DNA from 2 places in the Nonomuraea sp. CX421 genome. Region 2 is predicted to be linked to the other one. Evidence: riboswitches for the same ligand, from Rfam matches in the RefSeq annotation. Region 2 holds a riboswitch; the other holds the start of a gene.
What was found. A riboswitch is a leader RNA that binds a small molecule or an ion and turns the genes downstream of it on or off. The one in region 2 is predicted to bind glycine.
Positions count from the first base shown of each region.

Region 1: it holds a riboswitch for glycine, as region 2 does, so the genes downstream of both, gcvP (aminomethyl-transferring glycine dehydrogenase) here and gcvT (glycine cleavage system aminomethyltransferase GcvT) in region 2, are expected to answer to the same signal.

Region 1 is NZ_JCADBK010000010.1:195,209-198,598, reverse strand. It holds gene gcvP (aminomethyl-transferring glycine dehydrogenase) at 1-1,494, opposite strand, end outside; glycine riboswitch at 1,549-1,645, opposite strand; glycine riboswitch at 1,646-1,736, opposite strand; gene AC5L3X_RS20315 (MerR family transcriptional regulator) at 1,755-2,375, opposite strand; gene AC5L3X_RS20310 (bifunctional nuclease family protein) at 2,523-2,993, opposite strand; gene ftsR (transcriptional regulator FtsR) at 3,101-3,390, opposite strand, start outside.
Region 2 is NZ_JCADBK010000028.1:63,659-67,048, reverse strand. It holds gene AC5L3X_RS33715 (L-serine ammonia-lyase) at 1-375, opposite strand, end outside; gene gcvH (glycine cleavage system protein GcvH) at 427-816, opposite strand; gene gcvT (glycine cleavage system aminomethyltransferase GcvT) at 813-1,898, opposite strand; glycine riboswitch at 1,933-2,031, opposite strand; glycine riboswitch at 2,032-2,129, opposite strand; gene AC5L3X_RS33700 (gamma-glutamyl-gamma-aminobutyrate hydrolase family protein) at 2,224-2,925, opposite strand; gene AC5L3X_RS33695 (3-oxoacyl-ACP reductase) at 2,925-3,390, opposite strand, start outside.

The DNA of each region.
Region 1 (3,390 bases), on a different contig from region 2:
GAGCGCGATGTCCTTGTCCTGGAGCCTGCGCAGGTAGCGCAGCATCGCGGTCTCGGAGCGGTGGCTGTGGAAGACCGGGTGGGTCAGGTAGCCGGACTCGCGGGCCAGCGTGGCGGGCAGCCGGTCGAGCCCAGCGTCGGCGGCCAGCTCGTCGAGCTCGGCCCGCGTGCCGGCCTCGTGGCCGAGCACCTGGCCGAAGGCCGCGAGGACGTGTTCGAGCTCGGCCGTCGTGGTCTTCTCGTCGCAGGCGGCGGAGACGTGGTCGGCGTCGGCGCGCCAGAGGTTGACGCCGCGTCCGGCGGCCTCACGCACGACGTCGGCCGCGCGGCCGGGCACGCGGGCCAGCACGGTGTCGAAGAACTCGTCGTGCACGACCTCGACGCCGGCCCGGCGCAGCGCCTCGGCCAGCACGGCGGCGTGCCGGTGCACCCGGGAGGCGATGCGGCGCAGCCCCTCGGGGCCGTGGTAGACGGCGTACATCCCGGCGATGACGGCGAGCAGCACCTGGGCGGTGCAGATGTTGCTGGTCGCCTTCTCGCGGCGGATGTGCTGCTCGCGGGTCTGCAGGGCCAGCCGGTAGGCGGGGTCGCCGTCGGTGTCGATCGAGACGCCCACGAGGCGGCCGGGCATCTGGCGCTGCAACCCCTCGCGTACGGACATGTACGCCGCGTGCGGCCCCCCGAAGCCGAACGGCACGCCGAACCGCTGGGAGGAGCCGATGGCGATGTCGGCGCCCAGCTCGCCCGGGGCGGCGAGCAGGGTGAGCGCCAGCAGGTCGGCGGCGGCCACCACGAGGGCGCCCGCGTCGTGCGCGGCGGCGGCGACCGAGCGGAAGTCGCGGGCCCGGCCGGATGCGCCCGGATACTGCACGAGCACGCCGAAGCACTCGGGCAGGTCGCCGTCGAGGGAGTGCTCGACGAGCGTGATGCCGAGCGGCTCGGCTCGGGTGGTCAGCACCGCCTTGGTCTGGGGCAGCGCGTCGGCGTCGACGACGAACACGGAGCTCTTGGACCGGCCGGCCCGCCGGGCCAGCGTCATGGCCTCGGCGGCGGCGGTGGCCTCGTCGAGCAGCGACGCGCCCGCCACGTCGAGCCCCGTGAGGTCGGTCACCACGGTCTGGAAGTTCAGCAGCGCCTCGAGGCGGCCCTGCGAGATCTCGGGCTGGTAGGGCGTGTAGGCGGTGTACCAGCCGGGGTTCTCCAGCAGGTTGCGCCGGATGACGGCGGGCGTGATGGTGTCGTGGTAGCCCAGCCCGATCATGGAGGTCTGGACGCGGTTGCGGCCGGCCAGGGCGCGCAGCTCGGCGATGGCCTCGTGCTCGCTCGCCGCGGCGGGCAGCGCCAGCCGGTCCTTCGTCCTGATGCCCTCGGGCACGGCCACGGCTACCAGGTCGGCGACCGATTCGAAGCCCACGCTCTCGAGCATGCGCTGCTGCTCGGACTCCGATGGGCCGATGTGCCGGGTCGAGAACGGCGGAAGTGACAGGTCGGTCATGGAGATGCCTCCCGAGGCTGTGGAGACCGGCGCCGGGGCGCGGGCGCGTGCCGGATCTCCCCCTCTGTCATGTCGACCTGAGAGCTTCACCCAGAGGGCTTGCACCGTCGGTGAGACGCGCCTGGCGGACGCGCCTGCTTTCCAGAGTTGCCTCGCCCGAGCGGTACGGGTGCCTGAGAGATTCCGGGGAGGTTGCTCCTTCGGCGCCCCGGTCAGGCCGGGGACTCTCCCGCACGGGGTTGCCAGCTTGTCCTAGATTACTACCCTGTGCGGCGAGCCCGTCGCCGCTGGGCCAGTTCGTCAGCGGGGTGGTCGGCCGGGACGGTGTCCGCGACCGCCGCGCGTTCCCCCGGCAGCTCCGCGAGCGAGCCCTCGACCTCACGCCAGACCCGGCCGAGCGCGATGCCGAACACGCCCTGGCCGCCCTGGAGCAGGTCGATCACCTCGTCGGCCGAGGTGCACTCGTAGACGCTGACGCCGTCGCTCATCAGGGTGATCTGCGCGAGGTCTCCCACCCCGCGGTCACGCAGGTGCTGGACGGCGGTGCGGATCTGCTGGAGGGAGACCCCGGTGTCGAGCAGCCGTTTGACGACCTTGAGCACCAGGATGTCGCGGAAGCTGTAGAGGCGCTGCGAACCGGAGCCCTGAGCGGCCCTTATCGTGGGTTCGACCAGGCCGGTGCGCGCCCAGTAGTCGAGCTGCCTGTAGGTGATGCCGGCCGCCGAACAGGCCGTCGGGCCACGGTAGCCGATGTCCATCGGCAGCGTCGCCGGCTGCTCGTCGAAAAGCAGCCCCTGCTCTCCGGCACGCTGCCGCGCACTCTCACGCCGCACCGGATCTTCCTGGCCGGCCGTCTTTCCCTCGCCGCTGCTGACCGCCACGCGGACCTCCGGCTTTCTCTCATCCCATGGTCTGATCTGGGGGTTAGTAAAGGGCGACCACGGGTTTCACTTGCACCGTAGGACCGTGACCATGCGCAGTCAACGATCCGGCTCGGCGCGTCGTGAAGCGTAAATGCACTGAAATACCTACCCCGCCCTGCCGAAGTCCTCGGGAGTGATCGTGTCAAGAAACTCCCTGAACTTCTCCACCTCGTCCTCCTGGTCGTCAGGGATGATCACCCCTGCCTCCTGGACGACCTCCTCGCTGGCGAAGATGCGTGCCCCGGTGCGCAGGGCGAGCGCGATCGAGTCGGACGGCCGCGCGCTCACCTCCACGCCGTTGGAGAAGACGAGGTCGGCGAAGAAGATGCCTTCGCGCAGGGCGACGATGTTGACGGCACGCAGGCCGACGCCCAGCGCGCTCAGCACGTCCCGGAAAAGGTCATGCGTGAGCGGCCGGGGAGGCGGCTCCTCCGCTTGGGCCAACGCGATGGCCGTCGCTTCGGTCATGCCGATCCATATAGGAAGGAACCGCTCCCCGTGTGCCTCCTTGAGCAAGACGATCGGCTGATTTGTGGGCATTTCTACCCGAACGCCCACGACCTCCATCTGCAACACGGGCTGCTCCGTATCGACCGGCCGGTGACCCGGCACGGCTCATTTCTGGTCCGCTTCTGCAATTCAACGTAACACCCGGTGGGCCTCGAATGTCCCGCCGGTCCGGTTCATCGCCCCAGAACGCCGCGCACCCCCGCGCGCACAAGGGCGGCGTGCAGTTCGAGCAGCAGGGAGGACAACTCCCTGGCGATCTCGTCGGCCTCGCCGATCGCGCCCGGCGCGCGGCGTTTCAGGATCGGCGCGACCGCCTGTTCGACCAGGCCGCTCTCACGCTCGGCCGCCGCCTTGACGGCGCGCAGGTGGCGGGCGTGCAGCCCGAACCGGGACAGCGCGCCGACGCTGCGCGCGACGTCGAGCGCGTCCTGGTCGTAGCGCCTGGCCCGCGCGGCGAGCAGGC
Region 2 (3,390 bases):
GGGGTGCTCGGGCAGCGAGATCTTCCGCTCGAAGACCAGGTTCTCGCCGACCACGAACGGGATCTCCCGTGTGCCGTACAGCTTGACCGTGCCGGAGTCGCGCATCTCCGCGAGCCGGGCGTCGATGCCGTCGACGTCCACCAGCTCGGGCTTCTCGCCCGACAGGCCCAGCAGGACGGCCTTGTCGCTGCCGTGGCCCTTGCCGGTCAGGCCGAGGGAGCCGTACAGGATGGCGTCGACGCGAGACGTCCGCGGCAGCAGGCCGTCGTCGTGCAGGCCGCGGGCGAACCTGTGCGCGGCGGCCATCGGGCCGCCCGTGTGGGAGCTCGACGGGCCGATGCCGATCTTGAAGAGGTCGAAGACGCTGATCGCCATGGAGATGCGCCTCTCAGCAGGGCCGGGGCCCGGCAGGGCCCCGGCGGACGGTCAGGACTCGCCTGAGGTGAGCGCTGTGTATTCCTCGGCGGACAGCAGGTCCTCGGGGTCGCCCTCGACGCGCACCCGGAACATCCAGCCCTCGCCATAGGGGTCACTGTTGGCCAGCGACGGGTCGTCCACGATGGCCTGGTTGACCTCGACGATCTCGCCGCCCACGGGGGCGTAGATCTCGCTCACGGACTTGGTCGACTCCACCTCGCCGACGGAGTCACCGGCCGCGATGCTGGCGCCCGCCTCCGGGAGCTGCACGTAGACGACGTCACCAAGGGCCTCCGCCGCGTACGCGGTGATGCCGACCGTCACCGTGATGCCGTCGTCCAGCCCGGCCACCCACTCGTGTTCCTTGGTGTAGCTCAGGTCGTCAGGGATGTTGCTCACTTGTTCCTCCTGTAGAAGGGCAGCTCCACCAGGTCCACTGGTTCATGGCTGCCCCGGATGTCCACGGCCAGACCTGCTTCGGCCCCGGTGTCGACGTAGGCCAGCGCGATGGGCTTGCCCAGGGTCTGGGAAGGCGCCCCGCTGGTGACCTCGCCGACGACGGCACCGTCCTTGGTGACCGGGTACCCGTGGCGGGGGACCCGGCGGCCACGCGCGACCAGGCCGACGAGCCGGCGCCGGGGCGGGGTGTCCTTGACCGCCTCCAGTGCCGACCTGCCGACGAAGTCGCCCGGCTTGTCGAATTTCACCACTCTGCCCAGTCCCGCGTCGAACGGGGTGAGCTCCGGGCCCAGCTCGTTGCCGTAGAGCGGCATCCCGGCCTCCAGCCGGAGCGTGTCGCGGCTGGACAGCCCCGCGGGCAGCAGTCCGTACGGCTCACCCGCCACGGTCAGGGCCTGCCAGAGCGGCACTGCGTCCTGGGCGGCCACGAACAGCTCGAAGCCGTCCTCGCCGGTGTAGCCGGTGCGGGCGATCAGCGCCTCCCGGCCGTCGACCAGGCCGGGCAGGCCCGCGTAGTACTTGAGCCCGGCGAGGTCGGCGTCGGTGAGCGTGGCGAGGATCTCCTGGGCGCGCGGCCCCTGCACGGCGATCAGCGCGTACTGCTCCGAACGGTCCTCCACCACCGCGTCGTACGGCTTGGCGCGGTCCGTCAGCTCCGCCGCGACCTTCTCGTAGTTGGAGGCGTTGGCCACCACCATGAACTCCTCGTCGCCCAGCCGGTAGACGATGAGGTCGTCGAGCACGCCGCCCCGCTCGTTGACGATCATGGTGTAGCGGGCCCGGCCGGGCGTGAGCGCCGACAGCTGCCCGACCAGCGCGTAGTCGAGCGCCTCGGCCGCCTGGGGGCCGGTCACGAAGATCTCGCCCATGTGCGACAGGTCGAACAGCCCGGCCGCCTGCCGGACGGCGTTGTGCTCGGCGGACTCGCTGCCGTAGCGGAGCGGCATGAGCCAGCCGGCGAAGTCGGTCAGGGTCGCGCCGAGACTCTCGTGAACGTCTCGCAGCGGTGTCGGTCGGGACATAGGTCGCACCTCAGGGCAGGGTCGGATGCCAGGATCCTCCCCCTCTGTCATCGATGCCTGAGAGCTTCGCCCAGGATTTGCCCGGACTTTCACCTTCGGCGAGGCCGCGCGGGACCTGCTTTCCAGAGGTCACCTCGTCCGTGCGGTCCTTTGCCTTGAGAGGTTCGCGGGGAGGGCTTGCTCCTTCAGGGGCCCTGGATGGCGGTCAGGGCGCTCTCCCGCACGGTTTTGTCGGTGATGTCCGCAAGCCTAGTGCCGGGACGGTGGTGTTGTCGCGTCCCGGCCCCGTCGGATCCCATGCGGGCGGGCGAGGCCCGCCCGCCCGTCAGCAGGCCGCGACCAGGGCCTCGAACAGGACGCGGTCCGTGGCCGCCTCCGGATGCCACTGGACGGCCACGGCGAAGTCGTGCGTGTCGAGCTCCACCGCCTCGATGATGCCGTCGCCGGCCGTGGCCGTGACGGTGAGCTCCGGGGCGAGGCGGTCGATGGCCTGGTGGTGATAGTGGGGGACGTCGACGGGGCCGTCACCCAGGGCCTTGGCCACCCGGGTGCCGGGGACGGGGCGCACCGGGAGCTCGCCGAAGTGGCCGGGCGAGGGGGAGTGCCCGGTGTGGCCGACCACGTCGGGGAGATGCTGGTGGAGGGTGCCGCCGAGCGCCACGTTCAGCACCTGGAGGCCCCGGCAGATGCCCAGGAACGGCAGCCGGGCTTCCAGGGCCGCCTCCATCACCGCAAATTCGGCCTCGTCCCGAAATTTCCGGATGTAGCCGGTGGTTGGCTGCTCGGCCTGGCCGTACCGCGCGGGGTCGATGTCGCCCCCGCCGGCCAGGATGAGCCCGTCGAGCCGGCCCACCAGCGAGGCCGGCTCACCGGCCGGCGGCAGCAGCACCGGCTGGCCGCCCGCCGCCGTCACCTGCTCCACGTACATGTACGGCAGCAGCGCGACCGGCAGATCCCACACGGTGTAGCGCGCCGGCTCGACGTAGGTCGTGATCCCGATGACCGGACGCCGCGTGATCCCGCCCACTACAGCGGCGTGACGTAGGCGCTGGAGATGCCGCCGTCGACCAGGAACTCCGAGCCCGTGATGAACGACGCGTCATCGCTGGCCAGGAACGCCACCGCCGCCGCGATCTCGGCAGCCTCGGCGAAGCGGCCGACGGGCACGTGCACCAGGCGGCGCTGCGCCCGCTCCGGGTCCTTGGCGAACAGCTCCCGCAGCAGCGGCGTGTTGACCGGCCCGGGGCACAGGGCGTTGACCCGGATGCCCTCGCGGGCGAACTGCACGCCCAGCTCGCGCGACATCGCCAGCACCCCGCCCTTGGAGGCGGTGTAGGAGATCTGCGACGTCGCCGACCCCATGACCGCCACGAACGACGCCGTGTTGATGATCGAGCCCTTGCCCTGCCGGCGCATGTAGGGGATCACGTGCTTGCAGCACAGGTAGACGCTGGTCAGGTTGACCTCCTGCACCCGCCGCCAGGCGTCGATC